DNA from 3 places in the Pseudomonas anguilliseptica genome. Region 1 is predicted to be linked to each of the others. Evidence: predicted binding sites of a transcription regulator. Region 1 holds the regulator's gene; each other region holds the start of a gene.

Region 1 (10,251 bases):
GGTTATCCACGGCATCATCCAACACCATGGTGACGCGCCCCATATAGCTGTTGCGGTCCAGATCAATCGCCGTGACCTTGCCGATTGTCACACCAGCCATGGTCACTTTAGATCTGACAGTCAAACCGGCGATATTCTCAAAGTGCGCATACACCTTGTAGGTATTGTCGCTGCTGCCGACAGTCAAACCGCTGACACGCAAGGCCAGCAGTAACAAGGCCAACAACCCGGCCAACAGGAACAAGCCGACACCAATTTCCAGCGTGCGGTTCTGCATCAGAAATCTCCAAACATCAAAGCGGTCAGAATAAAGTCCAGCCCCAATACGGCGAGCGAGGCGTACACCACGGTTTTGGTGGTGGCACGACTAATCCCTTCCGAAGTCGGCTCACAGTCATAGCCTTGGAACACTGCGATCCAGGTCACGACAAACGCAAAGACCACGCTCTTGATCACACCATTGAGCACATCTTCGCGAAACGAAACACTGCTTTGCATATTGGCCCAGAACGAGCCCTCATAAACCCCCAACCAGTCGACGGCGACCATCGCACCGCCCCAGATACCGACCACGCTGAAGATCATCGCCAACAACGGCATCGAGATAAAACCGGCCCACAGCCGCGGGGCGACAATATATTTGAGCGGGTCGACGCCGATCATCGCCAGACTCGACAGCTGCTCGGTGGATTTCATATTGCCGATTTCCGCGGTCAGCGCCGAGCCGGCGCGACCGGCAAACAGCAAGGCTGTGACCACCGGCCCCAGTTCACGCAATAGAGTCAGAGCGACCATCTGCCCCACCGCCTGCTCCGAGCCGTACTTGGCCAGGATGCTGAAGCCCTGCAGCGACAGCACCATGCCGACAAAGATGCCGGACACAACAATAATGGCCAGGGACATCACCCCAACCGAATACAGCTGCTTGATCAGCAACTGAAAGCTATTGCCGGTCGAGCCACGACCAAACAGCGCGCGCAGCAGAAACAGCCCCGACCGCCCCAGCGTGGCGACTACATCAATACCGGCGCGACCGAACAGGCGCACCCGCTCGAGCACAGATGTCTTGCGCATCAGCGCCCCCCCAGAAGATCGTCGCGGTAATTGGCCGCAGGAAAGTGGAACGGTACCGGGCCATCGGGGATGCCCTGCATAAACTGACGCACACGTGGGTTATCCGACGCCATCAACTCAGCCGGCGTGCCCTGACCAAGCACCTGAGTGTCACCGACTACATAGATGTAGTCGGCAATGCTCGCGGTCTCCGCCAGGTCATGGGACACCACGATACTGGTGATCCCCAGCGCATCGCTCAGCAGACGAATCAGGCGCACCAGAACGCCCATGGCTATCGGGTCCTGGCCGACGAAAGGCTCGTCATACATGAGTATTTGCGGATCAAGAGCAATCGCTCGAGCCAATGCCACGCGCCGCTTCATGCCGCCCGACAGCTCATCAGGCATCAGCTCAAGGGCACCACGCAGCCCAACAGCCTGCAGTTTCATCAGCACGATGTCGCGAATCATCTCTTCCGGCAGCTTGGTGTGCACCCGCAGCGGAAAAGCAACGTTCTCGAACACGTCCAAGTCAGTAAACAGCGCACCACTCTGGAACAGCACACCCATCTGTTTGCGCATGTCGAACAAATCGTTGCGCGACAACGTCGGCAAATTCAGGCCATTGACCCAAACTTCACCCTGGCTCGGCTTGAGCTCGGCAGCGATCAAACGCAGCAGCGTGGTTTTGCCACAACCAGACGGCCCCATGATCCCGGTGACCTTGCCACGGGGAATGCGGATATCGATGTTTTTGAAAATATCCCGCTCGCCGCGTTTGAAGCTGACGTTCTTCAGCCCAACTGCATACGGGTTCTCGGCGCTCATCTGGACTCCTTGCTCAACGCTTGCCTGACTGACGTATCGCCCCGAACAAAGGGCACTACTGGTCGTCGAACGTACCGAAAATGGCCGCGAACTATACCATCGCGGCATTCCTCGCCCAAGACGGAAGGTGTTGCCGAAGATAAGCGCCGCACAGTTTCTGCAACCAACTCGCCACTGGAAATACTGGGCAGGCGCACCTTTACCGTTATAATCGGCAGCTTTTAGCCCGTACGCCGCAGAGAAGTCATGAGCCAGCCAACCGATCTGATCCAGTCAGCACAGCGCACCATCCGCCTGGAGCTCGAAGCCATCCAGGATCTGCTGGCGCGCATCAACGGTGATTTCGTACATGCCTGTGAGCTGATTCTCGCCAGCAAAGGCCGCGTGGTCGTGGTCGGCATGGGCAAATCCGGCCACGTCGGCAACAAGATTGCCGCCACCCTGGCCAGCACCGGCACCACGGCTTTCTTTGTGCATCCGGCCGAAGCGAGCCACGGTGATATGGGCATGGTCACCCGCGATGACGTGGTGCTGGCCCTTTCCAGCTCCGGCTCTACCGCAGAAATCGTTACCCTGCTGCCGCTTATAAAGCGCCTCGGCATCACCCTGATCAGCATGACCGGCAACCCGGAGTCGCCACTGGCCAAGGCCGCCGAAGTCAACCTGGACGCCCGCGTATCCCAGGAAGCGTGCCCGCTGAACCTGGCCCCGACCTCTTCCACCACGGTATCGCTGGTACTGGGCGACGCCCTGGCCATTGCACTGTTGGAAGCCCGCGGCTTTACCGCAGAAGACTTCGCGTTCTCCCACCCAGGCGGTGCGCTGGGCCGACGCCTGCTGCTCAAGGTGGAGAACGTCATGCACGCCGGCGAAAGCCTGCCACGCGTCAAGCGCGGCACCTCACTACGCGATGCGCTGCTGGAAATGACCCAGAAAGGCCTGGGCATGACCGTGGTGACCGAGGAAGACGGCCGCCTGGCCGGGATATTCACCGACGGCGATCTGCGCCGCACCCTGGATCGCAACATCGACGTGCGCCAGACCATTATCGATGACGTAATGACCGCCCATGGCAAGACCGCTCGCGCGGAAATGCTCGCGGCAGAGGCTTTGAAAATCATGGAAGACCACAAGATCAGCTCGCTGGTGGTGATCGACGACAACGATCTGCCAATTGGCGCACTGAACATGCATGACCTGCTCCGCGCTGGAGTGATGTAATGAGTACTGACCTGACCAGCCCCGACCTGCTACAACGCGCCCAAGCTATCAAGCTGGCCATTTTCGATGTCGACGGCGTACTTACCGACGGCAAGCTGTACTTCCTCGTCGACGGCAGCGAATTCAAGACTTTCAACACTCTCGACGGCCACGGCATCAAGATGCTGATCAACTCCGGCGTGCGTACCGCGATTATCAGCGGCCGCAAAACTCCAGTCGTAGAGCGCCGGGCGCAAAATCTGGGGATTCAACACCTGTATCAGGGCCGCGAAGACAAGCTGGTAGTTCTTGATGAGCTGCTCGGCGAACTGGGCCTAGACTATGCACAGGCTGCATACCTCGGTGACGACCTGCCCGATCTGCCAGTGATCCGCCGCGTAGGCCTGGGCATGGCAGTCGCCAGCGCCGACGGCTTTGTTCGCCAACATGCCCACGGGATTACCCGCGCTCGCGGTGGCGAAGGCGCAGCCCGTGAGTTCTGCGAACTGATCATGCACGCCCAAGGCACCCTTGAAGCCGCTCAAGCCGCTTACCTATAGGCCCACCATGCCCCGCAAGTTATTCAATATTGTTCTGTTCGCCTTTGTAGCACTACTGGTGGCGGCGCTCGGCTACTGGAACCTCAACCCGGATGGCTTTAACGAGCAATCCCGCAGCACTGGGGCTGATAACGCCATCGACTTTTACGCCACCAACACCTACACCGTGCAATACCAGGCCGACGGCAAGCTGCACTACGAACTGACCGCCGACAAGGTCGAGCACGGCAAGGCCAGCGACATCACCCTGATGACCAGCCCGAATATGAACCTGTTCCGCGGCACTGAGCTGCCCTGGAAAATCCGCAGTGAGCGCGGTGAAGTGTCGCCAGGGGGGGCTGAGGTCGAGTTGATCGACAAGGTGCGCGTCGAGCGTACCGACGCCAAAGGCCGCCCGACCATCCTCACCACCAGCCGCCTGACCGTATTCCCCGAGAAGGAATATGCGCAGACCCAGCAAGCCGTTAGAATCGACGCGGCCAATGGGGTGACCACGGCAAAAGGAATGAAAGCGTACATGAATGACGGCAGGATGCTCCTGCTGTCCAACGTAAGAGGTCAGCATGAGGCTCGTTAACACCCTCCCCCTACTACTCAGCCTCAGCGCCGCACTCGGAAGTGTCAGCGCCTGGGCTCTGCCATCCGACCGCGAACAGCCAATCCGTATCCAGGCTGACAGCGCGGAGCTGGATGACAAGCAAGGCGTTGCTGTCTATCGCGGTGACGTAGTTATCACCCAGGGCACCATGAAGGTCACCGGCGACACCGTGACCATCACCCAGAATGCCCAGGGCGATGTCGAGGTATTTACCTCCGTCGGCAAGCCGGCCTACTACGAGCAACTGCCGTCAGCCGACAAGCAGATCGTCAAGGCCTACGGCCTGACCATCCAGTACTTTATGGCCAACGAGCGCGTGGTACTGATTGATCAGGCCAAGGTGATTCAGGAAGGCAACACCTTCGAAGGCGAGAAAATCGCCTATGACACCCAGCGCCAGATCGTCAACGCCGGCCGCGCCACAGGCACCAATGTCACTGCGCCACGTCCGCGCATCGACATGGTGATCCAGCCGAAGAACAAACCAGCCGACCAGCAGGCGCAGTAATAATGGCCACATTGAAAGCCCAGCACTTGGCCAAGAGCTACAAAGGCCGTCAGGTCGTGCGCGACGTCAGCTTGAGCATCGACAGCGGACAGATCGCCGGCCTACTTGGCCCCAACGGGGCCGGTAAGACCACCTGCTTCTACATGATCGTTGGCCTGGTTCAGGCCGACCAGGGCCGCGTGCTGATCGACGATCTCGACGTCAGTCATCAGCCCATGCATGGCCGCGCTCGCGCCGGTATTGGCTACCTGCCGCAGGAAGCCTCGATATTCCGCAAACTAAGCGTGGCCGACAACATCATGGCCATCCTGGAAACCCGCAAGGACCTAGATGGCGCTGCACGCCGCAAGGAACTTGAGGGGCTGCTGCAGGAATTCCATATCAGCCATATCCGCGACAACCTTGGCATGAGCCTGTCTGGTGGTGAGCGCCGCCGCGTGGAAATTGCCCGCGCTTTGGCGACCAACCCCAAGTTCATCCTGCTCGACGAACCCTTCGCCGGTGTCGACCCGATTTCCGTGGGCGATATCAAGCAGATCATCCATCACCTCAAGGCCAAGGGCATCGGTGTATTGATCACCGATCACAACGTGCGCGAGACCCTGGATATCTGCGAAACCGCCTATATCGTCAGCGATGGTCAACTGATTGCAGAGGGTGATGCCGAGACTATTCTGGCCAACCAGACAGTCAAAGAAGTTTACCTGGGGCATGAGTTCCGGCTGTAACCACAGCTTTTCTCAAGCCGGCTGCAGCCAAGGCTAGGCAAAACCCTTAAAGTCAGGCATATAATTTGCTTCCTAGTGGCGCTTTTTTGAAAACGCCCTGTAGTGGATTGCGCACAGACGCCGGTAAATAAGGTCTGCAATGAAACCATCGCTAGTCCTGAGAATGGGCCAGCAGCTGACGATGACGCCGCAGCTGCAACAGGCCATCCGCCTGCTCCAACTGTCGACCCTGGATCTGCAGCAAGAGATCCAGGAGGCCTTGGAGTCCAACCCGATGCTCGAACGCCAGGAAGATGGCGATGATTTCGACAATTCGGACCCTATGGCCGATGGTGCAGAAAGCGCCAGCCCCAGCGAACAGCCCGAAGCGCCCTATCAGGAAACCAACTACCAGGAAGCCACGCAGACCGTGGACAACCTGGAAGAAGGTGATTGGGGCGAACGTATTCCTAATGAGCTGCCCGTCGATACCGCCTGGGAAGACATCTACCAAACCAGCGCCAGCAGCCTGCCCAGCAGCACCAATGACGACGACGAGTGGGATTTCACCACACGCACCTCCAGCGGCGAGAGCCTGCAAAGCCACCTGCTATGGCAGCTCAACCTGGCGCCTATGTCCGACAAGGATCGCCTGATTGCGGCCACCCTGATCGACTGCATCAATGACCAGGGCTACCTGGAGGAAAGCCTGGAAGAAGTCGTCGAAGCCTTCGATCCGGAACTGGATATTGAGCTCGACGAAGTCGAAGCCGTGCTGCACCGCATCCAGCAGTTCGAGCCTACCGGCATCGCCGCGCGCAACCTGGGCGAGTGCCTGCTCCTGCAACTGCGCCAGCTGCCGGCGAAAACCCCATGGCTGAGCGAAGCCCAGCGTCTGGCCAGCGACTACCTTGATCTTCTCGGCAGCCGCGACTACAGCCAGCTGATGCGCCGCATGAAGCTCAAGGAAGATGAGCTGCGCCAGGTTATCGACCTGATTCAAAGCCTCAACCCGCGCCCTGGCTCGCAAATCGAATCCAGTGAGCCGGAATACGTGGTGCCCGATGTAATCGTGCGCAAACACAACGAACGCTGGCTGGTGGAGCTCAACCAGGAAGCTATGCCACGCCTGCGGGTCAACGCGCAGTACGCCGGTTTTGTGAAGCGCGCCGACTCCAGCGCCGACAACACTTTTATGCGTAACCAGCTGCAAGAAGCGCGCTGGTTTATCAAAAGCCTGCAAAGTCGTAACGAAACTCTGATGAAGGTTGCCACGCAGATCGTCGAACATCAGCGTGGTTTCCTCGACTACGGCGATGAGGCGATGAAACCCCTGGTGCTGCACGATATTGCTGAAGCTGTGGGCATGCACGAGTCGACTATTTCGCGGGTGACCACACAGAAATTTATGCACACCCCGCGCGGTATTTACGAGCTGAAATATTTCTTTTCCAGCCACGTCAGCACCTCCGAAGGCGGCGAATGCTCGTCCACGGCGATCCGCGCCATCATCAAAAAACTGGTCGCCGCGGAAAATGCGAAAAAGCCGTTGAGTGACAGCAAGATCGCTGGTTTACTGGAGGCACAGGGCATTCAAGTAGCCCGCCGCACGGTCGCCAAGTACCGTGAATCCCTCGGAATAGCGCCTTCCAGTGAGCGCAAACGATTGATCTAAGGCGGCACGAAGAAGGAAGACAGATCGCACTGCACAGAACACTCCCGGCCACGCCTTTTCGCAAAAGCAGCCATACTGCCAACAAGCAATTAGCGGCCGTGCCAGGCTCGTTCTGTCAGAGTCTTCCACGCCAAAGTGTTCCGGCGGCAGGCCTCTCGCCTGCCTCTTACACACGGCAACAAGGAGAAAGCGGTATGCAAGTCAACATCAGTGGACACCAGCTGGATGTGACCGACGCCCTGCGCGACTACATCGCCGAAAAACTCGGCCGATTGGAGCGCCACTTCGACAAGATTACCAACGTGCAAGTCACCATGGAGGTCGAGAAGCTCAAACAGAAAATCGAAGCGACCCTGCACATTGCCGGCGGCGAAGTCGTCGCCAATGCCGAACATGAAGACATGTACGCAGCCATCGATCTACTGACTGATAAACTCGACCGACAACTCATCAAACACAAGGAAAAACAGCTCGACCGTCAACAGGGCGCTATGGCCCGCTGACATCGTCTATCTCCTATGATCCGACTTGAAACCATCCTGCCCCCCGGCCGTTCCCTGGTGAACGTGCCGGGCGGCAGCAAAAAACGTGTCCTCGAACAGATTGCCAACCTGGTGGCGCGCGAGCTGCCTGACCTGGATGGCCAAGACATCTTCGAAAGCCTGATTGCCCGGGAAAAACTAGGCTCGACCGGTTTCGGTAATGGCATTGCCATTCCGCACTGTCGCCTGCCCGGTTGCACCGCGCCGATCAGTGCCTTGCTGCGCCTGGACTCCGCCGTAGACTTCGACGCCATCGACGGCGCGCCTGTGGACCTGCTGTTTGTCCTGCTGGTGCCCGAAGCGGCCACCGATGCTCACCTAGAGCTGCTTCGGCAGATCGCCAGCATGCTAGACCGCAGCGATGTGCGCGCCAGCCTGCGCCAAGCCGAAAGCAGCGAAGCCCTGTACCAGGTGGTCGTGGACGTACAAAGCCAACTCAACCGAGCCTGAGCATGCGCCTGATCATCGTTAGCGGTCGCTCCGGCTCCGGGAAGAGCACCGCCCTCGATGTACTTGAGGACAACGGTTTCTACTGCATCGACAACCTACCGGCCGGCCTGCTACCTGAACTGGCCGAGCGTGCTCTGCTGCACACAGAGCTACTGCACCCACAGGTCGCAGTGTCGATTGATGCACGCAACCTGCCGAGCCATCTCAAGCGCTTTCCCGAGCTGCTTGACGAAGTTCGCGCACGGCATATCAAGTGTGATGTGATCTACCTGGATGCTGACGAAGAAACCCTGCTCAAGCGTTTCTCGGAAACCCGCCGACGTCACCCACTGACCAACGAGAGCCGCTCGCTGGCGGAAGCCATCGCCGATGAAAGCCTGCTGCTCGGGCCGATAATCGATCTGGCCGACCTAAAAATCGACACCACCCACCTCAATCTGTATCAGCTGCGCGACAGCCTCAAGTTGCGCCTGCTCAATCAACCTGAGCCCGGCACTGCGTTTCTGATTGAGTCCTTTGGCTTTAAACGCGGCATGCCGGTGGATGCTGATCTGGTATTCGATGTGCGCTGCCTGCCCAATCCCTATTGGAAGCCGGGCTTGCGCGATTTCTCTGGGCTCGACCAGCCGATAGTCGACTACCTCTCGGCCCAGGCCGATGTCGAGGACATGTACCAGGACATCCTCGCCTACCTGACCAAATGGCTACCACGCTTTGCTGCCAGCAACCGCGCCTACGTTACGGTGGCGATTGGCTGCACCGGCGGCCATCACCGCTCGGTGTACCTGGCCAACCGCTTGGGCGAAACCCTCAAACCCATCCTGAAAAACGTTCAGACTCGCCACCGCGACCTCAGTTAAGGAATTGCCGCGATGCCCGCCTGCGAAATCACCATTATCAACAAGCTTGGCCTGCACGCCCGCGCAGCGGCCAAGTTTGTCGGCGTCGCCGGGCGTTTTCCCTGCCAGGTCAAGGTCGGCCGCACCCCTGAGAGCCTGGTCGACGGCAAAAGCATCATGGCGGTGATGATGCTCGCTGCAGGCAAAGGCACCGCCGTGTACCTGCACACCGAAGGTGAGCAAGACGACGAGGCACTGCAAGCCCTGAGCGAGCTGATCAACAACTACTTCGACGAAGGCGAATAGCTGATCGAGAGACAATAAAAAGGGGCTGAACGCCTACGCGACAGCCCCTTTTTCATACACGCGGAATCAACTGCCAGCCACCGTCATCCGCTCGATCAGCACTGAACCGGTGCGGATATTGCTGCGCAGCTCCAGATCATTACCGACTGCAACAATCTGCTTGAACATGTCACGCAAGTTGCCAGCGATGGTGACTTCCTGCACCGGGAACTGGATTTCGCCGTTCTCCACCCAGTAACCACCGGCGCCGCGCGAATAGTCACCGGTGACCATATTCAGCCCCTGGCCCATCAGTTCGGTCACCAGCAAGCCACGCCCCATACGCTTGAGCAGCGCCTTCTGGTCTTCATCGCCATGGCTGACAAACAGGTTATGCACGCCGCCGGAGTTGGCGGTGCTGGGCATACCCAGCTTGCGCCCGGAATAGGTGCCGAGCACATAGGACAACAGTTCACCGCGCTCGACAAATGATTTGGCGTAAGTCGCCAGACCGTCACCATCGAAGGCTGCACTGCCAAGCGCACGAGGAATATGCGGGCGCTCATCGATCTTCAGCCACTCGGGGAACAGCTGTTGGCCGAGGGAACCTTCAAGAAAGGATGATTTACGGTATAAATTGCCGCCGGAAATCGCCGCCAGGAAACTACCAAACAAACCTGTCGCCAACTCGGCGGAGAACAGTACTGGCACTTCACAGGTCGGCACCGGACGCGCGCCCAAACGACTTACCGCACGCTCGGCAGCGCGGCGGCCAATGCTGCCGGCATCGGCCAGCAACTCGCCCTGGAGATTAACGTCGTACCAGTAATCGCGCTGCATCTGTCCGCCATCCTCGGCGATCATCACGCAGCTCAGGCTGTGCCGCGTGCTGGCATAGCCGCTGACAAAGCCATGGCTATTGCCGTAGACCCGGCAACCCTGGTGGGTATTCAGCGTGGTGCCATCGGCGTTCTTGATCCGCTGATCGACCGCAAAGGCCGCTG
Region 2 (10,251 bases), 3.5 Mb from region 1:
ATTCGCCGGTGTTCACCTCGCCGGCTTGCAGGCAGAGGATGCTCAGGTCATCTAGAGCCGGCAGCTGCGCCGGGTCGATGCGGCCTTGGGCGCCGGTGGGGGCGACAATCAGCCGGTTTATGCCGAAACCGAGGATGCGAAGGGCCTTCTTCACCGTGATGTGGCAGGTGGCGGAAACTACTACGCGCACTTCCGGCGCACCAATCAGGCCATCGCCATCGAAGTCCCAGCCTTTGCGCGCCAGCAGTGCGCGGCGCGCGGCCGACAGGCTGGCCAGGGTGCAGGCGGTGGCGCTGGTGCCGAAGCCGACGGCGCTGCTACGCGGCAGATCGAGAGCATCCAGTACCCAGCGTCCGGCGGTGCGCTCCAGCACATCGGCGACCGGCGCATTGTCGAAGGAGGAAGCGCACTGGTCCCAGGCCAGCACCATGCGTTCCGCTGCGGCGGCTGCGGGTAGGGCGGCGCCGATGACGAAGCCAAAGTAGCGCGGGCCGTTGCTGGCCACGGTGGCGGGCGAGCCGATCTCATCCAGCTGGCGTAGCACTTCCAGATCATTCAGGCCCTGTTCGGGCAGTGGCTGCTCGAATGCCTGTAGTGCGGCTATGGCGGTGGGTGAGGGGTAGACCGGACGGCTGTCGATGCCATCGTAATAGCCGAGGGCGCGGCGATCCGCTTCGGCCAGTAGCTGGCGTTCTTCATGGGAGGTGGGCATGGCACTCTCGGCGGTGGGCGATGATGCCTTCACCTTAGCCAGTCAGGGCCTGCTAGCGCAGATACACAGTTGTAGGAAGTGAGCCGTACAGTTGAAGTTGCTACGGTACTGATGGGGTAACAGTGCAAGGTTGACCGGTACAGTTATGGCGCCCGTAGGTCGGGCGCCGCTGCTTGTTTCAGTCGCCGAGCATGTCGTGCATGGCGATGATCTGTTCGGCCACCTGCGCCAGTTTCTGCTGACGGCTCATGGCCTGGCGGCGCATCAGGGTGTAGGCCTGTTCCTCGTCGCAGCTTTTCATCTTCATCAACAGGCCCTTGGCCAATTCGATGCGTTTGCGTTCAGCCAGCTGGGCATCGCGGGCCTGCAGTTGTGCGCGCAGCGCCTGGTCGCTCTCGAAACGCGCCATGGCCACGTCGAGAATCGGCTGCAGGCGCTGGGCATGAATGCCCTCGACGATATAGGCGCTGACGCCGCTCTGAATCGCCTGGCGCATTACGCCGGGATCGTGCTCGTCGGTGAACATGACAATCGGTCGCGGCTGATCGCGGCTGACCAGCACCACCTGTTCCATCACATCGCGGCTGGGTGATTCAGTGTCGATCAGGATCACGTCAGGGCGAACTGCCTCGACCCGCTCCGGCAGGTCGATGGTCAGGCCGGATTCATCGATGACTTCGAAGCCGGCCTCGGTCAGGGCGGTTTTCAGGCGGCCGACTTTCTTGGCAGTGTCGTTGATCAGCAGGATGCGCAGCATGTCAGCGGCCCTCCTGTTGGGCGCCGATAGATGCATCCGCCAGGGCGTGCAGGGCAAAGCTGCGTGCGTAACCGGCCGGGTCGCTGCCATCCCAGACCTGGCCGTCGAGCAACTGGCTGCTGCGCATGTCGCTTGGTACCTCGATGCCGAGCGCCTCGGCGGCCTGGCGGTAGAGGTCGAGTTGTTGCACCTGGCGGGCAATCACCAGGTAGTCCGGGTCTTCGCGCAGCAGGCCCCAGCGGCGGAACTGGGTCATAAACCACATGCCGTCGGATAGGTAGGGCTGGTTGACCGCGCCGCCTGCGTGAAAACGCAGTGGATGGGCGTCTTGCCACGCGTGGCCGAGACCGTCCTGATATTGGCCGAGAAAGCGCGGCTGGATCGCCGACAGCGGCGCATCGACATACTCGCTACCGCTGAGCAGTTGCGCCGTGCTGCGCTGGTTTTCCTCGCTTTCATCGATAAACCGGCTGGCTTCCAGCACCGCCATGATCAGGGCGCGGGCGCTGTTGGGGTGCTGTTCGGCAAACTCGCGGGTACAACCCAGAACTTTTTCCGGATGGTCGGGCCAGATCGCCTGGCTTGTGGTCAAGGTGCAGCCCATCTGTTCATCCACTGCCTGGGCACTCCAGGGCTCACCAACGCAGAAGCCGTCGATACGCCGGGCCTTAAGGTGGGCGAGCATCTGTGGTGGTGGAACGACGACGCTGTCGACATCATTTAGCGGGTGGATGCCTTGGCTGGCCAGCCAGTAGTTCAGCCACATGGCGTGGGTGCCGGTGGGGAAGGTCTGGGCGAAGGTCAGTTTGGCGCCAGACTGGTGCGCGCGTTGCGCCAATGCGCTGCCAGTGCTCACACCAGCAGCTTGCAAAGCGGGCGACAGGTTGATGCTCTGACCATTCTGATTCAGGCCCATCAGCACCGCCATGTCGGTAGCTGGCGCCCCGCCAAGACCCAGCTGCACGCCATAAATCAAACCGTAGAGGCAGTGGGCGGCATCTAACTCGCCGCTCAGCAGCTTATCGCGCAAGGTGGCCCAGGATGCCTGGCGTTGCAGGTTGAGGGTCAAACCATGCTTCTCAGCAAAGCCCTGGGTGGCGGCCACGATGACCGATGCGGCGTCTGTGAGGGCCATAAAGCCGATATTCAGTACCGGTTTTTCCGGTGTATCGCTGCGGCTGATGTCGTGCTCATTCATGGTGCGTTTCCTGTGCCCACACAAAAAGGTGCCGTGTCAAACGCCGACTTCAGTCTGCGATCGGAACGACACCATTGTCTATTTGAGCCATTTCCGCCGTTGGAAAGGCCTGATGACTTAAGCCAGAGCAAGGTATATGCCATCTGCCTGCAAGCGGGTACGATGGGAAATAAAAAGCCCCGCACTAGGCGGGGCTTTCTTGTTGCGGGTAACGCTTAGACCTGAACAGCAGGGATCTGGGCGTTTGCAGCAGCTTCACGGAACTCGGCGATCTGGTCGAAGCTCAGGTAGCGGTAAACGTCCGCAGCCATGGTGTCGATTTTCTTCGCGTAGTCCATGTACTCCTCAACAGTCGGCAGTTTACCGGTGATGGCCGCAACAGCCGCCAGCTCGGCCGAAGCCAGGTAGACGTTGGCACCATCGCCCAGACGGTTGGGGAAGTTACGGGTGGAGGTCGAAACCACGGTGGAGTTCGCCTCAACGCGTGCCTGGTTACCCATGCACAGCGAGCAGCCCGGCATTTCCATGCGCGCGCCAGCTGTGCCGTAGATACCGTAGTAGCCTTCTTCGGTAAGCTGATGCTGGTCCATCTTGGTCGGCGGCGACAGCCACAGGCGAGTCGGCAGGGTGCCTTCGACTTTTTCCAGCAACTTACCGGCAGCGCGGAAGTGACCGATGTTGGTCATGCACGAACCGATAAACACTTCGTCGATCTTCTCGCCTTGAACGGAGGACAGCAGACGAGCATCATCCGGGTCGTTCGGTGCGCAGAGAACCGGCTCGTTGATGTCGGCCAGGTCGATTTCGATGATTTCGGCGTACTCGGCGTCCTTGTCGGCTTCCATCAGCTTCGGATCGGCCAACCAGGCTTCCATCGCTTGAGCGCGACGTTCCATGGTGCGGGCATCGCCGTAGCCTTCGCTGATCATCCAGCGCAGCAGGGTGATGTTCGAACGCAGGTACTCGGCAATCGCCTTTTCCGGCAGCTTGATGGTGCAACCTGCAGCGGAACGCTCGGCCGAGGCGTCGGACAGCTCGAAAGCCTGTTCAACGGTCAGCTCGTCCAGACCTTCGATCTCAAGGATGCGGCCGGAGAAGATGTTCTTCTTGCCTTTCTTCTCGACGGTCAGCAGACCTTTCTGGATGGCCACGTAAGGGATGGCATGCACCAGGTCACGCAGGGTGATGCCTGGTTGCAGTTTGCCCTTGAAGCGCACCAGTACCGACTCCGGCATGTCCAGCGGCATAACGCCAGTGGCAGCGGCGAAGGCAACCAGACCGGAACCGGCCGGGAAGGAGATGCCGATCGGGAAGCGGGTGTGCGAGTCACCACCGGTACCGACGGTATCCGGCAGCAGCATGCGGTTCAGCCAGCTGTGGATGATGCCGTCGCCAGGACGCAGGGACACGCCGCCACGGGTGCGGATGAAATCCGGCAGGGTGTGGTGGGTGGTGACGTCGATTGGCTTTGGATACGCCGCGGTGTGGCAGAACGACTGCATCACCAGGTCAGCGGAGAAGCCCAGGCACGCCAGGTCTTTCAGCTCGTCGCGGGTCATCGGGCCAGTGGTGTCCTGGGAGCCGACGGTGGTCATCTTCGGTTCGCAGTAGGTGCCAGGGCGCACGCCTTTGCCTTCTGGCAGGCCGCACGCCTTGCCGACCATCTTCTGCGCCAGGGTGAAACCCTTGGTGCTGGCAGCCGGTGGCTCAGGCAGCTTGAACAGGTCGGTTGGGCCCAGGCCCAGTTCGGCACGGGCTTTCTCGGTCAGACCGCGACCGATGATCAGCGGGATACGGCCGCCAGCGCGGACTTCGTCGAGCAGTACCGGGGTCTTCATTTCGAAGGTGGCCAGTACTTCGTCGGTGCCGTGCTTGCAGACTTTGCCAGCATGCGGGTACAGGTCGATCACGTCGCCCATGTGCATGTTGGAAACGTCGAATTCGATTGGCAGAGCGCCGGCATCTTCCATGGTGTTGTAGAAGATCGGTGCAATCTTGCTGCCGAAGCAGAAGCCACCTGCGCGCTTGTTTGGCACGTTAGGGATGTCGTCGCCGAAGAACCACAGCACCGAGTTGGTGGCGGATTTACGCGAGGAACCGGTACCGACTACGTCACCGACGTAGGCAATCGGGAAACCTTGGCCGCGCATGGCTTCGATCTGCTTCATCGGGCCGGTTACGCCTTGCTCGTCCGGCACGATGCCGTCACGGGCCATTTTCAGCATGGCCAGGGCGTGCAGCGGGATATCCGGACGCGACCAGGCATCTGGAGCTGGGGACAGGTCGTCGGTGTTGGTTTCGCCGGTGACCTTGAATACGCGCAGGCTGATCTTGTCGGCCAGGGTCGGGCGGTTCTTGAACCACTCGCCGTCAGCCCAGGATTGCAGTACGCCTTTGGCGTGAACGTTGCTGTTCTTGGCTTTTTCAGCGACGTCGTGGAAGGCGTCGAACATCAGCAGGGTGTGCTTCAGTTGCTCGGCAGTCACGGCAGCCAGTTCGCTGTCGTCGAGCAGCTCAACCAGGGTGGCGATGTTGTAACCGCCTTGCATGGTGCCGAGCAGTTCAACAGCGTGTTGCTTGCTGATCAGTGGGGAAGTGACTTCGCCTTTGGCAAGGGCAGAGAGGAAACCGGCCTTGACGTAGGCAGCTTCGTCGACGCCTGGCGGCACGCGGTTGGTGATCAGGTCGAGAAGAACAGCTTCTTCGCCGGCTGGCGGGTTTTTCAGCAGCTCGATCAGGCCTGCGGTTTGTTCGGCGTTCAGCGGCTGGGGCACGATACCCTGAGCGGCACGCTCTGCTACATGTTTGCGATAGGCTTCAAGCACAGTTATTACCCTCATCAGTGGTCCCAAAGGGTTGTCCGGGACGCGATCCAGAAAGCAACAAACCAGGCGCTTCGTGGCTTTATGGGCCGCTCAGCCGAGGTTGCGCTGCTTTCTTGCAGAAGCTGTTTTCAAAGTTTTACGCCGGCAGGACGGGCTGGATGAGGGCTGGTGCAGACACTTGAAGGGTGGTTCAAGGGTCGGCACCAACATCGAACCTGCAGGATTGACTGTGCTCGTGACGCTTTGAAAACAGCTTCCAACGGACGTTGCTGCCTCTAAAAGGCCGGCCAATTCTACTGGAAAGCTTTGATAAAGTTAAGCCAAAGGCCCTGTTTATCTGGGGGTGATCTGCCTTAGACAAAGGGCTAAGATGCCGCCTTATCCGCCAGTACCCATGCCTTTCGTTATGTCCAACCAACGTATCAAAACCCCTTGTGTCGGCCTGTGCTCCACTGTTTACGGTGATCTGGTCTGCCGTGGCTGTAAGCGCTTCCACCATGAGGTGATCAACTGGAACGGCTATAACGATGAGGAAAAGCGTGCCGTTTGGCTGCGCCTGGAGGTGCTGTTGGTGCAGGTGATGGCGGCTAAGCTGGAGGTTTTCGATGCTGATCGTCTGCGAATGCAGCTGGAGCAGCGCAAGATCCGTTTTGTCCCGCAACAGTCACCGTATTGCTGGGCCTATCAACTGATCGCCCGTGGCGCACGAGTGATCAGTCAGTTGGAGGCCTATGGCATGGTGCTGCTGCCAGAGTTTCGCAGCTGGGGCCTGCCGGAGCTGCGCGATGCGATTGATCGCGAGTTCTTTCTGCTGTCCGAGGCGCATTACGAGCGCTACATCGCGCCGCGTTTTCTGCTTGAAGGACTTGAGATAAGAGTCTGAAGCCATCTTCAAACGAAAAAGCCGCCTGTTCAGGCGGCTTTTTCGTTACGCGGCAGAAGGGTTAGCGCTGGGCGACCAGCTCTTCCAGGTGGGTGATGATGTCATCTGGCTTGAGTACCAGAATGTCGCTTTCCAGCGAGTCGAGAATTACCTCGGCGGTATTGCCGATCAGTGCGCCGGAAATCCCGGTACGCGCCACAGTGCCGATCACCGTCACGCCAGCATTGAGTCGATGCGCCGTCTGAGGAATCAGCACATCGGCCGGGCCTTCAGCGATATGCAGACGCTCATCGCTGATCTCGTACTCGGCTTGAAACGCTTTGCATTGCTCGCGGTAGCGCGCTTCGATGGTTTCCTTGAGCTGGAAGGTTGGGTCGGCCGCCGAGAGCATGGGTGCCGGGTGAGCGCTGATTACATGCAGTTCGGCCTTGGCCAGGGCAGCAATATCAAAGCCATGGCTGACGATGCTGGTGTGCAGAGTGCGGTGTTCGCTGTCGGCATTCCCGACATCGACGGCCGCCAGGATCGCGGTGCCGGCCCAGGGTTTTTCGGTTTTTACCATCAGCACTGGTGCAGGGCAGTAGCGCAGCAGCTTCCAGTCATCGGGGGTGAGCAGGGCTTTTTTCAGTGGGTTGTCAGGGAAATGCTGCTTGATTACCAGCCCACAGCCTTCGGCCTGCTGCACGTTCACGATGGTCTGGTGTTGGCTTTCATCCCAGGCTTGTTGGCTGGAGGTGCTGAAACCTTCGCTGTTGAGCAAGCCAGTAAGGTCGCGCAGGTAGCCGGTGTGATCACTTTTCTTGTCGCATACCAACAGGTGCAGGTGCGATTGAGTGACGCCGGCAATCAGCTTGGCGCGTTTCAGGGCCAGGTCTTCCGTGTGATTGGGCTCCATCACCACCAGAATGCTGCGAATAGCTTGCATGATCATCTCCATGTGCAGTCGGTTGTACTGTTTATCACTATAGATCGCTGCCACTGGCTTGCTGCTTGACCGGCGTCAATCGAGTGGCTGTTCGCGTGTTCATTCGTATAATGGCGGCCCTGCAGCCGCACTGCTCAAGCCAAGCCCGCCCATTTTTGTGAATTTATGTATCTGTCAGCCCAAACCGATCATTTGCTGCGTTGCACCATCGTTCAGTCCGGGTATAGCCCGATGTTGAGTGTGCACCGATGAACCTGCCGGAAATCCACGAGTTTCTCGGTTGCCGCACACCAGATGCCTGGATCACCGCTGCCTTGGCCGATCAGCAGACCTTGCTGATTGACCACAAGAACTGCGAATTCAAGGCCGCCAGCACGGCGCTGAGTCTGATGGCCAAGTACAGCACCTACGTTGATCTGCTCAACGCCATGTCGCGCCTGGCCCGTGAGGAGCTGGTGCACCATGAACAGGTGCTGCGCATCATGAAACGCCGCAAAATCGGCCTGCGCCCGGTGTCGGCGGCGCGCTACGCCTCAGGCTTACGTAAGGTGGTGCGTACCCATGAGCCGCACAAACTGGTGGATACCCTGGTGGTCGGTGCGTTTGTCGAGGCGCGCAGCTGTGAGCGTTTCGAGGCCTTGGTGCCGCATCTGGATGAAGAACTGGGCAAGTTCTACTTCGGTTTGCTGAAAAGCGAAGCGCGGCATTTTCAGAATTACCTGAAGCTGGCTTATCAGTATGGCGAGGCGCGTGACGTTGATCAGGCCATCGAACGGGTGAGGGCGGCGGAGCGCGAACTGATCGAGTCGCCAGACACTGAGTTTCGCTTTCACAGCGGTGTGCCGCCGCTCTAAAATAAAATAGCGCCCAATTGGGCGCTTTTTTGTAGGTGAGTGTGTGGTGCTTACTGCTGCACTTTCAGGTCTAGCGCCAGGTCGCGTGCCGCCTTGGTGGCCAGTACGCCCATCAGCTGGCCGATTTCATCCTGGCGGCTGCTGGTGCCATCGCTACCGCCGCCCATCATCACACTCGGCACCGGTGCCTGAGCAGCAGCTTCGGCCCAGACCTTGTTGATCGCGATCAGCGCATCAAGCTTAGGTTGTAGCGCTCCGTCCGCCTTGATCACGGCTTCACGGGCATGGGCTTCGGCGTCGGCGGTGATTTTCGTTGCGTCTGCAGTGATCGCTGCTTTATCACGCAGCAGTTCGGCGGTCTGTTTTTCGATCTCGGCGCGGCCTTTCTCACGCTCGGCGTTGATGATCGCCAGCTGCTTCTCGGTTTCTGCCTGGGTGGTACGTTCGATCTGGTCGCGCAGGGTTTCCTGGCGGCGCGCTTCCACTTCCTTTTCACCGCGGGCGGTCACCAGCAGCTTCTCTTCTTCTTCCTTCAGGCGGTTCTGCCGCGCGACGGCCAGCTCAGCCAGGGCTTGCTGCACCTTGACCATGCGCTGTTTGTACTGAGGGTTGGGGTCGACGTTGGTGATGCGCGCTTCAACCACTTCCACGCCGTATTTGCGGAATTGCTGCTGCTTGCGTACCGGGATGCCTTTGCTGTCCATGACCTTTTCGGTGACGAACTGGCTGACGTTGTTGTCGCCGAACGCGCCTTGCTCGGTACCAGCTTGCAGAATCGCGGTCTGGCTCGGTTGATGGCCGCGCGGGCCGCGAATTTCCTTGCGCTTGATCAGGTACAGGCCGTCATTGAGCTGGTTTTCAAACTCGGCGGCGAACTCGCTACGTGCACCGGCATAGAAGTCATCGGCGCTCATCAGCGAGGCGGTGGCTTGCAGGGTTTCCTTGATGGCCGGCACCAGCGCGGTTTTGATGAAGTTCTCCGGGTTGCGGTATTCCTGGGCGATTTTCAGGAACTGCTCGCCCGCCGGCAGGCGGAAGCGCGCGGAGGACTCGACCTTGGCGTCGACGTTGCCGAGAAACACGATAGGGAAGGCTTCGATAGTCGCGCCGAGCGAGTCGTTGTCGCTGCTGTCGTCGATGGCCAGGGCTTCGGTGAGCACCGACTGTACGCTCAGGGCCTTCTTCCAGGCGGTGGCGCGGCCGAACCATTTGGTGGCGTAGCCAACGTCGTCGACCACTTTCTCTTCGCCGAAGATGGTCCGCACGTGGGTGGCAAAACCGGCTTCGTTATAGAAAAAAACACTGTTGAATGTAACAAAGCTCAGCGCTACGAGTGCGGCGGGGGCAATGGCGTATTTTAAGAGCTGTACCTTGTTGATCAGCATGATCGGTCCCTGATGGCGTTTTGAGGTCGCCGATGCTGATGATCGGCGAATAATCCGTCAAGGGGGGCCGTTTAGCGCTTTGTGCGCGCCGTCAAAGTTTCAGGCAGGAGCCAGTTCGAAGGCGCTTTGTTGCAGTCCCTGGCAGTCAACTTGCAACGCCCAGCCCTGTTTATCCCAGTCGCCAAGCACAATGCGTTGCGCTACCTGGCCGTTGACTTGTAGCGAGTGTGTAGCAGGGCGGTGGGTATGGCCGTGAATCAGGGAGCACACACGGTGGGCGGCCATGATGCGCGGTACTTCATCCGTGGTGACGTCGACAATATCGCCGGCTTTCATCCGCGTTTGCGTGCGGCTTTCATTGCGCAGTTTGCGCGCCAGTTTTTGCCGGGTTTTGAGCGGCAAGTTGCGCAGGATAAACAGCGAAATGGGGTTGCGCAGCCAACGGCGCAACTTCATGTAGCCGATGTCCTGAGTGCACAGGCTGTCGCCATGCATCAGTAATGTCCGCTCACCGTTAAGCTCGATCACGCACGGGTCGGGAAGCAGGGTGCAACCAGCTTCTTGGCAGAAGGTCTTGCCGATCAGGAAATCACGATTGCCATGCATCAGGTAAATACGTGTGCCGCGCTCGCTAAGGCTGCGCAATGCTTGGGCAATCGAGCGTTGAAAAGGCGTGATGGCGTCGTCGCCGATCCACACTTCAAAGAAGTCG
Region 3 (10,251 bases), 440 kb from region 1:
CGGCCTCGGCAATGACTTTATGGTCCTCGACCTAGTCAGCCAGCATGCGCATATCCAGCCGAAGAACGCCAAGGCCTGGGGCGATCGCCACACCGGCGTGGGCTTCGATCAGCTGCTGCTGGTCGAGCCGCCCAGCAACCCGGACGTGGATTTCCGCTACCGCATCTTCAATGCCGACGGCTCGGAAGTGGAGCAGTGTGGTAACGGCGCGCGCTGCTTTGCCCGCTTTGTGCTGGACAAGCGCCTGACCGTGAAGAAGCAGATGCGCGTGGAAACCAAGGGCGGCATCATCGAGCTCGACGTGCGCAACGACGGGCAGATCAGCGTCAACATGGGCGCGCCGCGCCTGGTGCCTGCGGATATCCCGTTTCAGGCCGAGCAGCAGGCACTGAGTTACAGCGTGGCCGTCGACGGTCAGACCGTTGAGCTGGCTGCCGTGTCCATGGGCAATCCGCATGCCGTGCTGCGCGTCGACAACGTCGACAATGCACCGGTGCACAGCCTCGGAGCAACACTCGAACACCATTCGCGCTTTCCGCAGCGGGTGAACGTCGGTTTCCTGCAAGTGCTCGATCGCCAACGCGCCAAGCTGCGCGTCTGGGAACGCGGTGCCGGGGAAACTCAGGCCTGCGGTACCGGCGCCTGCGCAGCGGCAGTGGCGGCAATCAGTCAGGGCTGGATGGACTCACCGGTGCAGATCGAACTGCCCGGCGGCAAACTGAGCATCGAGTGGGCAGGCCCCGGCCAGCCCGTTATGATGACCGGACCCGCAGTACGTGTGTACGAAGGACAGGTTCGCCTATGACCGACAAGCAGGATTCACCCAAGCCACTGGATTCAGAAACGGTTGCCGCTTATCTGCGCCTGCATCCGGAATTCTTTATTGACCACGATGAGTTGATCCCCGAGCTGCGTATTCCGCACCAGCGCGGCGATACCGTGTCGCTGGTCGAGCGCCAGGTGAAACTGCTGCGCGAGCGCAATATCGAGATGCGTCACCGCCTCTCACAACTGATGGACGTGGCCCGCGACAACGACCGCCTGTTCGACAAGACCCGTCGCCTGGTGCTCGATCTGCTCGATGCCAGCAGCCTGGAAGAAGTGGTCAGCTGCGTCGAAGACAGCCTGCGCCGCGAGTTTCAGGTGCCCTTCGTCAGCCTTATTCTGTTCAGCGAAGCGCCACTGCCGGTTGGCCGCTCGGTCAGCAGCGCCGAAGCGCACCAAGCCATTGGTGGCCTGCTGGCCGGCGGCAAGACCATCTGCGGCGTATTGCGCGAGCATGAGCTGAACTTCCTCTTCGGCAGCGAAGATGGTGCTCAAGTCGGTTCGGCGGCGGTGGTCAGCATCAGCCATCAGGGCCTGCATGGCGTGCTGGCGATTGGCAGTGCCGATTCGCAGCATTACAAGAGCTCGCTGGGCACGCTGTTCCTCGGTTATATCGCCGAAGTGCTGGCACGCGTTGTACCGGGCTTTGCCACACCTTTGCGCTCGGTGCGTTAATCGTTGCAAGCATCGCACCGACTGCACCGCAGGGAGCTTCCATGCAAGACCTCCTGGACGCCTACCTCGAACACCTGCGCAGTGAGCGCCAGCTTTCCTCCCATACCCTGATCGGCTACCGCCACGACCTGAGCACGCTGCTGGCACTCTGCAACCAGGAGCAGATCGACAGCTGGAACGCGCTCGATACCGTACGCCTGCGTCGCATGGTCGGCCGCTTGCATGTGCAGGGTCAGTCCAGCCGCAGCCTGGCCCGCCTGCTCTCGGCCACCCGTGGCCTCTATCGTTATCTGATTCGTGAAGGCCACTGCCAGAGCGATCCGGCCAGCGGCCTGACGCCGCCCAAGGGCGAACGTCGCCTGCCGAAAACCCTGGACGCCGACCGTACCGCACAGCTGCTCGACGGCGCCCTAGAAGACGACTTTATCGCCCGTCGCGATCAGGCCATGCTGGAGCTGTTCTACTCCTCAGGCTTGCGCCTGTCCGAACTGGTCAGCCTCAACCTCGATGGCCTCGACCTGCCCGCCGGCCTGGTACGCGTCATCGGTAAAGGCAACAAGACTCGTGAACTGCCGCTTGGGCGCATGGCACGTGAAGCGATGCAGCAGTGGCTGCCACTGCGTGCGCTAGCGAACCCGAGCGACGGCGCGGTATTTATCAGCCAGCAGGGCCGACGCATCGGCCCGCGCGCGGTGCAACTGCGCGTGCGCCAGGCCGGCGTGCGTGAGCTGGGGCAGCACCTGCACCCACATATGCTGCGCCACAGCTTCGCCAGCCATATGCTCGAATCCTCGCAGGACCTGCGCGCGGTGCAGGAGCTGCTTGGCCACGCCGATATCGCCACCACCCAAGTTTACACCCACCTGGATTTCCAGCACCTGGCCACGGTCTATGACAAGGCTCATCCACGGGCCAAACGCAAAGGCAGCACAGAATGAGCATTCAGCTGATTACCTTCGACCTCGACGACACCCTGTGGGATGTTACCCCGGTGATGCAGGACGCCGAAGCCGCGCTGCGCAACTGGCTGGCCATGCATGCGCCGCGCCTGGGTGCGGTGCCGGTGGAACACCTGTGGTCGATTCGCGCCACCCTGCTTCAGGCCGAGCCAATGCTCAAGCATCGCCTCAGCGAGCTGCGTCGGCGCATTCTTTTCCACGCCCTGTCAGATGCAGGCTATGCACACGCGGATGCACAAGCGTTGGCCGAGGCCGGCTTTCAGGTGTTTCTCGCCGCGCGCCATCAGGTCGAGCTGTTTGCCGAGGTGCACCCAACCCTTGAAACCCTGGCCAATCGCTTCCAGCTCGGGGTCATTACCAACGGCAATGCCGATGTGCGCCGCCTGGGCCTGGCCGACTACTTCCAGTTCGCCCTGTGCGCCGAGGAACTGGGCGTCGGCAAACCCGACCCGAAACCCTTTACCGAAGCGCTGAAACGCGCGGGCATCGCCGCCGAGCACGCGGTGCATATCGGCGACCACCCCAGCGACGATATTGCCGGGGCGCAGGCTGCAGGGCTACGGGCGATCTGGCTCAACCCCCAGGGCAAAGCCTGGGAGGCGGACAACACCCCGGATGGGCAGATCCGCAGCCTGGCCGAGCTGCCAGCACTACTGCATAGCTGGACGTAACCAGCGCTTAACCGCCACGAGTAGCGGCCACAAAAAATCGTCGGGAGCGATTTTTGACGTCGCGCAGCGACGGCCCCGAAGGGGTGGCCGCCATGGATGGCAGACCACAAAAAAGCCCGCAGGCTTCGGCCTGCGGGCTTTTTTATTCGTACAGTCACCTAGGAGCTGTTTACGATCTCGCGAGCTAGAGTCTTGCAAGGCAAAAACCGGTGAGGAAGCGGAGTGTACTGTTGTACATGAACATTCCGAGCCGGTTTTTAACGCCGCAGGGCCGACGCGCAGCAGATCGTAAATGGGCCCTTAGATAGGGCGGCTACCGTACTTGCTGTCCGGCTTTTTGGGCGGATCAGAGACCACATTCGGCTCGACTTCCTGCACTTTACCCCCACGGGAGAGGAACTCTTCCATGGCGCGAGCCAGAGCATCACGCTCTTTCTGCTTGGCTTCGATGCTCGGCAGTTCTTCTACGTCGACGGCGGCTTTGGCTTTTTTGCCTTTGCTGGCGGGTACGACTTCGTCGTCACCGTCGCCATCATCGGCGGCAGCCAGCTCCTCGCCTTCGTCTTCGTCAGCGCCTTCTAATTCGTCGTGTTCCAGATATTCGTCGCTCATGTTCCAACCTCATGACTTGCGAAAAGCAGAGTAGTTATAGCCCAGCTGCGTCAGCTTTCTAACGTCGCTGATAAAAATTCCAGTGGCCTTGCCTTGGGCTGAGCGCTGCGCATCGGCGAACTGCGCTCAACGGCGCGCATTCTAGGGTCTGTTGCCGCTCCATCACAACCGCGCACATGCTGAAAAACCACAACCTTCAATTGGTGTTCAGAAAAAACAAAGGGCGCCCTTAGGCGCCCTTGTTGAAACCAGAGGAAATCAACGCTTGGTGAATTCCGGATAGGCTTCCATACCGCATTCAGCGATATCCACGCCTTCGTACTCTTCTTCCTCGGTAACGCGCAGGCCGATCACCAGTTTGATGATGGACCAGACGATCAGGCTGGCCACGAAGACCCAGGCGAAGATCGAACCGATACCCAGCAGCTGTGCGCCGAGGTTGGCGTCGCTATTGGTCAGGCAGACAGCCAGCAGGCCCCAGATACCGACCACACCGTGAACGGAGATGGCACCGACTGGATCGTCGAGCTTCAGCTTGTCCAGACCGAGGATCGAGAACACCACCAGCACGCCGCCCACGCCACCGATCAGGGTTGCTTGCAGGGCAGTCGGAGTCAGCGGCTCGGCAGTGATGGCCACCAGGCCAGCCAGGGCACCGTTGAGGGCCATGGTCAGGTCAGCCTTGCCGAACAGAATGCGCGCCACGATCAGCGCAGCGATCAAGCCACCGGCAGCCGCCATGTTGGTGTTCACAAACACGTTGGCTACGGCGTTGGCGTCTTCGATGGTGCTCATCTTCAGCTGCGAACCACCGTTAAAGCCGAACCAGCCCATCCACAGGATGAAGGTACCCAGCGCTGCCATCGGCAGGTTGGCACCCGGAATGGCGTTGACCTGGCCATTCGGGCCGTACTTGCCTTTACGTGCGCCGAGCAGCAGTACGCCAGCCAGAGCAGCAGTAGCACCAGCCATGTGCACCACGCCGGAACCGGCGAAGTCGAGGAAGCCAGCTTCGTTAAGGAAGCCCGAACCCCATTTCCAGAAGCCTTGTACCGGGTAGATGAAACCGGTCATGACCACGGCGAAAGCCAGGAAGGCAAACAGCTTCATGCGCTCAGCAACGGCACCGGAAACGATCGACATGCAGGTCGCGGCAAACACCACCTGAAAGAAGAAGTCCGAACGCGCCGAGTAGTAAGGGGCATCGTCACCGCCGGCGAGAACCGCCTCAACGCTGTTCTCTTCACCCAGCAGGAAACCCAGGCTTGGCAGGATGCCGCCTTCCGGGCTGGAGTACATGATGTGGTAGCCGATCACCAGGTACATGATGCTCGCCACTGCATACAGGGCGATGTTCTTGGTGAGAATTTCAGTGGTGTTCTTGGCTCGCACCAGACCGGATTCGAGCATGGCAAAACCCGCTGCCATCCACATTACCAGGGCGCCGCAAACCAAAAAGTAGAAGGTATCAAAACCGTACTGCAATGCAGTCAATGCTGTGTTGTCCATGGTTCACCTCTTGCCGTGCGCTTTTTAGCGCTATTCGGTTAAGACGTCCGGGTTGGCTCCGGACGCGCTCCGTGTGCTTACAGGTTGTAGCCGCGCTCGTTATGCAGGGCGAGATCGAGACCGATGGTCTCTTCCTCTTCGCTGACACGCAGGCCCATTACTAGGTCGATCACTTTCAGAATCACGAAGGTCACCACCGCGGTGTACACCACTGTGAAGGCCACCCCCTCGAACTGGATCCACAACTGCGCCGGAATGTCCTCCACCGTACCGAAGCCACCCAAGGCCGGTGCGGCGAACGCCCCGGTGAGAATGGCACCGACAATCCCGCCCACGGCATGCACGCCGAACACGTCGAGGGAATCGTCATAACCCAGCTTGCGTTTCAGGCTGGTGGCGCAGAAGAAGCAGATCACCCCACTTGCCAGACCAATCGCCAGAGCGCCCATCGGCCCCGCCGTACCAGACGCTGGGGTGATCGCCACCAGACCCGCCACAGCACCCGAAGCAATGCCCAGAACGCTTGGTTTGCGGTGCGTGATCCACTCGGCGAACATCCAGCTCAGCGCCGCGGTAGCGGTGGCAATCTGGGTGACCAGCATGGCCATACCGGCGCTGCCGTTGGCTGCCAGCGCAGAACCTGCGTTGAAGCCAAACCAGCCGACCCAGAGCATGCTTGCGCCGATCAGGGTGTAGCCGAGGTTGTGCGGCGGCATCGCGGTCGTTGGGAAACCCTTGCGCTTGCCCAGCACCAGACAGGCCACCAGACCGGCGATACCGGCGTTGATGTGCACCACGGTGCCGCCCGCGAAGTCGAGCACGCCCCAGTCCCACATCAGCGCCCCGTTACCGCCCCAGACCATGTGCGCGATAGGCGCATAAACCAGGGTGAACCACACCGCCATAAAGATCAGCATGGCCGAGAACTTCATGCGTTCGGCAAAGGCACCGACAATCAGCGCCGGGGTGATGATGGCGAAGGTCATCTGAAAGGTGATGAACACGCTCTCTGGAATCCCAGCCACCAGGCTGTCCAGGGTCAAACCAGATAGGAAGGCTTTGGAGAAACCGCCGACGAAGGAGTTGAAGTTGACGACTCCCTGCTCCATGCCAGTGGTATCAAAGGCCAGGCTGTAGCCGTAAACGACCCACAGAATGCTGATCAACCCGGTTACTGCAAAACACTGCATCAACACCGACAGCACGTTCTTCGAACGCACCATGCCAGCGTAGAAAAGCGCCAGACCGGGGATGGTCATAAACAGCACCAGTACAGTGGCGACCAACATCCAAGCGGTGTCGCCGCTGTTCAGGCTTGCCTCTTCGGCCATGGCAAAGCCAGGAACGAGAGACAAAAGGGCTCCTAGCCCTGCGATTTTTCGCAGAGTCATGGTTTAACTCCTGGGGCATGGGTTCGTTCGGAGGCTTAAACTGCGTCGGTGCCGGTTTCGCCGGTACGGATGCGGATCGCCTGTTCCAGGTTTACAACGAAAATCTTGCCGTCACCGATCTTGCCGGTGTTAGCAGCCTTGGTGATGGCCTCGATCACGCGATCGAGTTGATCGTCAGCGATGGCCACGTCGATTTTCACTTTTGGCAAGAAATCGACCACGTATTCAGCACCGCGGTACAGTTCGGTATGGCCCTTCTGGCGACCGAAGCCTTTGACTTCAGTGACAGTGATGCCCTGCACGCCGATCTCCGACAGTGACTCACGGACGTCGTCCAGCTTGAACGGCTTGATGATGGCAGTGACTAGCTTCATGTAACTCTCTCCCGTGTATGGTGGACTTGCCCCAGGAATTACGAACCCGGCCCAAGTCTAAGCGCAGTGCCTGGCTTTTGTAATGCATCGCAGCCCTGACCCAGCGGCACCGATGCTCACCAACCGCTCCCGACGAAACACTTCCCCGCTTCGCCTGACGCACCGGAACTGCATCGGTGCATGCGTCGCAGGAGACAAAGCAGAAAGCTTGCCAGAACAGCTAAACCCGATTTATTTCATGCAGTTACCCGGCAAACGGGCGTTCTAGCCCGGTACTAGCCAACCGCCAGCGCACAACAACGGTGCAACGGCCCGCCAAGCAGCGCGCGAAAACTGTGCAGAACCTGCCAACGCCGTTCCGGACCCGCCCGGCAAGCCAGATAAAGCTGCGTGCTACACTGCCGCCACCTGTAAACGGAACCTCACCATGCTGCCACCTAAAGCCCTGCTAGACGCCCTGACCACCCATGCCTCGCGCCTGTTCAACGGTGACGCGCCCTTGCCGCGCGGCGAGTTCGAAGCCCAGTTCAAAGTGCTACTGCAAAGCGCCTTCAGCAAACTCGACTTGGTCAGCCGCGACGAATTCGACAGCCAGATGGTCGTGCTGGCCCGCACCCGTGCGCGCCTGGAAGCCCTCGAAGCCAAGGTCGCCGAGATGGAAGCGCGCAGCGCAGACGCGCCAGCTACCAACGAGTAACGCCCGCAGCGGATGCATCAGCCGATCAAGGAGTGATCGATGTCCCTGGCCATAGTCCACAGCCGCGCCCAGGTGGGAGTTGAAGCCCCCGCCGTCACCGTCGAAGCCCACCTGGCCAACGGACTGCCCTCGCTGGCCCTGGTCGGCTTGCCGGAAACCGCCGTCAAGGAAAGCAAGGATCGCGTACGCAGCGCCATCCTCAATTGCGCCTTCGAGTTCCCGCCCAGACGGATTACCTTGAACCTGGCCCCGGCTGATCTGCCGAAAGATGGCGGGCGCTTCGACCTGGCGATTGCCCTGGGCATTCTCGCCGCCAGCGGACAGGTGCCAAGCAGCGCGCTGGAGCCGCTTGAGTGCCTGGGTGAACTGGCGTTGTCCGGGGCGATTCGCCCAGTACAGGGCGTCTTGCCCGCAGCACTGGCTGCCCGCGCTGCCGGACGCACCTTAGTAGTGCCCAAGGCCAATGCCGAGGAAGCCAGCCTGGCGTCCGGACTGACGGTGATTGCCGTCGAGCACTTACTGGAAGTCGCCGCCCACCTCAATGGCCAAACGCCGATTGCGCCTTATCAGGCTCAGGGCTTGCTGCGCCACGTGCTGCCCTATCCCGATCTGGCCGAGGTACAGGGCCAGATCGCCGCCAAACGCGCGCTGCTGGTGGCGGCAGCTGGCTCGCACAACCTGCTGTTTACCGGGCCGCCCGGCACCGGCAAAACCCTTCTGGCCAGCCGCCTGCCGGGGCTGCTGCCGCCGCTGGATGAGGCCGAAGCGCTGGAAGTAGCGGCGATTCATTCTGTCGCCAGCCATACGCCGCTAAGTGCCTGGCCGCAAAGGCCCTTTAGAACGCCTCATCACAGCGCATCCGGCCCGGCGCTGGTTGGCGGAGGCAGCCGCCCGCAACCGGGGGAAATCACCTTGGCTCATCACGGCGTTTTATTCCTCGATGAACTCCCCGAGTTTGACCGCAAGGTTTTGGAGGTGCTGCGTGAGCCCCTGGAAAGCGGGCAGATCGTGATTGCCCGCACCCGCGACAAGGTGCGCTTTCCCGCGCGGTTTCAATTGGTTGCAGCAATGAACCCCTGCCCCTGCGGGCACCTGGGCGATCCATCCGGGCGCTGCCGCTGTTCCAGCGAGCAGATCCAGCGCTACCGCGGAAAACTCTCCGGCCCGCTGCTCGACCGCATCGACCTGCACCTCAGCGTGCCGCGGGAAACCACGCGGCTGGATGCCAACGCCGAACCCGGCCCAAGTAGCGCCGAACTGGCCGCCCAGGTCGTACAGGCTCGCCAGCAGCAACAGGCACGCCAGGGCTGCGCCAATGCCCACCTCGATCTCAATGGCGTGCAGCAGCATTGCAGCCTGCAGGGCGAAGACCGTCAATGGCTGGAAAACGCCTGCGAGCGCCTGGGCCTGAGCCTACGCGCGGCCCACCGGGTGTTGAAGGTGGCGCGTACCCTGGCCGACCTGGACAGTGCCGCGCATATCCACCGCAGCCACCTGGGTGAAGCCTTGCAATACCGCCCCAGCATCAGCGGCGCTTGAATCGCAGCCATAAAAAAGCCCCGTATGCGGGGCTTTTTTTATAGGGAGCTAGAACCCTTACTGCTCGCGGCGAGCGGCCTGCTCACGACAGGCATCACCAAATGCCTTGAAGATTTTCACCGAATGCGGGTTCTGCGCCGCCTGCCACTCCGGGTGCCATTGCACCGCCAGGGTAAACTGCTCGGCGCCCGGCAGGTGAATCGCCTCAACCAGACCATCCTCGGCATGGGCCAGCGCCTCGACGCCCTCACCCAGTTGATCCAACGCCTGGCCGTGAAGCGAGTTAACCGCAAACGGCGCATCACCCATCAACTCGGCAAACCAACTGCCGGGCAACGCCTGTACGGTATGACTGTCGGCGTACTGCACATCGACCGGATCGTCTGAATCCTCGCGGTGGTCATCAATGCCGTCGACCTCGTAAGCCTTCTGGTGAATATCGCCGCCCAGGGCCACGTTGATTTCCTGCATGCCACGGCAGATCGCAAACAGCGGCAGACCACGGGCCAATGCGCCGCGAATCAGTGGAATATCAAACAGATCACGATCCTTATCCTGGCCCTTGGTCGGAGTCAGGTTTTCCTGGCCATAGAGGGCCGGATCGATATTGCTGCCCGCGCCGGTCAGGTACACGCCATCGACCATCGACAGGTACTGTTCGATGTCATCGGCGCCGCAGCAACTGGGCGCCAGCAGCGGCACACAGCCCGACAGCTCGACCAGCGGGGTTATGTATTTGTGAGTCATGACTTGATAGGCATGCCCTTTGCGCTCTTGCGCGCCCATGGACATCAGGACAACCGGTTTACGCGCGCCTGGGCGCTGTTTCGTATTGTTGTTGGACATACATCACCTTGGGGCAGCCGGAATTGGCTGCCGTTGTTGTGCAGAAGGGCTGACGGCTGTCGCGCGCCTTCTGTTTTACGGCTGATTGCGCCTGTCTAAATGCCCGCCGCAGCGGCATCAGATGCGCGAGAAACGCTCATCTGGCAGTCACAA

What was found. Region 1 encodes sigma-54, which starts transcription at its own class of promoters, with help from an activator protein. Its sites were predicted from a motif close to ANTGGCATNNANNTTGCTNT; they were not measured.
Region 2: a site for sigma-54 is predicted at 2,792-2,811, ahead of BLW24_RS21410 (CmpA/NrtA family ABC transporter substrate-binding protein). Genes of this name have one in related genera too.
Region 3: a site for sigma-54 is predicted at 7,213-7,232, ahead of glnK (P-II family nitrogen regulator). Genes of this name have one in related genera too.

What each region holds. Positions count from the first base shown of each region.
Region 1 covers NZ_FNSC01000001.1:865,020-875,270, forward strand. The annotation lists gene mlaD (outer membrane lipid asymmetry maintenance protein MlaD) at 1-277, opposite strand, end outside; gene mlaE (lipid asymmetry maintenance ABC transporter permease subunit MlaE) at 277-1,074, opposite strand; gene BLW24_RS04150 (ATP-binding cassette domain-containing protein) at 1,074-1,883, opposite strand; gene BLW24_RS04155 (KpsF/GutQ family sugar-phosphate isomerase) at 2,130-3,104, shown strand; gene BLW24_RS04160 (KdsC family phosphatase) at 3,104-3,643, shown strand; gene lptC (LPS export ABC transporter periplasmic protein LptC) at 3,651-4,220, shown strand; gene lptA (lipopolysaccharide transport periplasmic protein LptA) at 4,207-4,749, shown strand; gene lptB (LPS export ABC transporter ATP-binding protein) at 4,752-5,477, shown strand; gene BLW24_RS04180 (RNA polymerase factor sigma-54) at 5,617-7,131, shown strand; gene hpf (ribosome hibernation-promoting factor, HPF/YfiA family) at 7,326-7,634, shown strand; gene ptsN (PTS IIA-like nitrogen regulatory protein PtsN) at 7,650-8,123, shown strand; gene rapZ (RNase adapter RapZ) at 8,126-8,983, shown strand; gene BLW24_RS04200 (HPr family phosphocarrier protein) at 8,996-9,268, shown strand; gene pmbA (metalloprotease PmbA) at 9,335-10,251, opposite strand, start outside.
Region 2 covers NZ_FNSC01000001.1:4,366,047-4,376,297, reverse strand. The annotation lists gene BLW24_RS21420 (pyridoxal phosphate-dependent decarboxylase family protein) at 1-712, opposite strand, end outside; gene BLW24_RS21415 (ANTAR domain-containing response regulator) at 891-1,469, opposite strand; gene BLW24_RS21410 (CmpA/NrtA family ABC transporter substrate-binding protein) at 1,471-2,667, opposite strand; gene acnB (bifunctional aconitate hydratase 2/2-methylisocitrate dehydratase) at 2,883-5,492, opposite strand; gene BLW24_RS21400 (DUF1289 domain-containing protein) at 5,899-6,375, shown strand; gene BLW24_RS21395 (universal stress protein) at 6,437-7,300, opposite strand; gene BLW24_RS21390 (MiaE family protein) at 7,549-8,154, shown strand; gene BLW24_RS21385 (SPFH domain-containing protein) at 8,205-9,539, opposite strand; gene lpxH (UDP-2,3-diacylglucosamine diphosphatase) at 9,639-10,251, opposite strand, start outside.
Region 3 covers NZ_FNSC01000001.1:1,307,437-1,317,687, forward strand. The annotation lists gene dapF (diaminopimelate epimerase) at 1-805, shown strand, start outside; gene BLW24_RS06345 (DUF484 family protein) at 802-1,500, shown strand; gene xerC (tyrosine recombinase XerC) at 1,542-2,438, shown strand; gene BLW24_RS06355 (HAD family hydrolase) at 2,435-3,130, shown strand; gene sutA (transcriptional regulator SutA) at 3,431-3,742, opposite strand; gene BLW24_RS06365 (ammonium transporter) at 4,001-5,251, opposite strand; gene BLW24_RS06370 (ammonium transporter) at 5,329-6,642, opposite strand; gene glnK (P-II family nitrogen regulator) at 6,678-7,016, opposite strand; gene BLW24_RS06380 (accessory factor UbiK family protein) at 7,444-7,713, shown strand; gene BLW24_RS06385 (YifB family Mg chelatase-like AAA ATPase) at 7,753-9,252, shown strand; gene BLW24_RS06390 (gamma-glutamyl-gamma-aminobutyrate hydrolase family protein) at 9,310-10,098, opposite strand.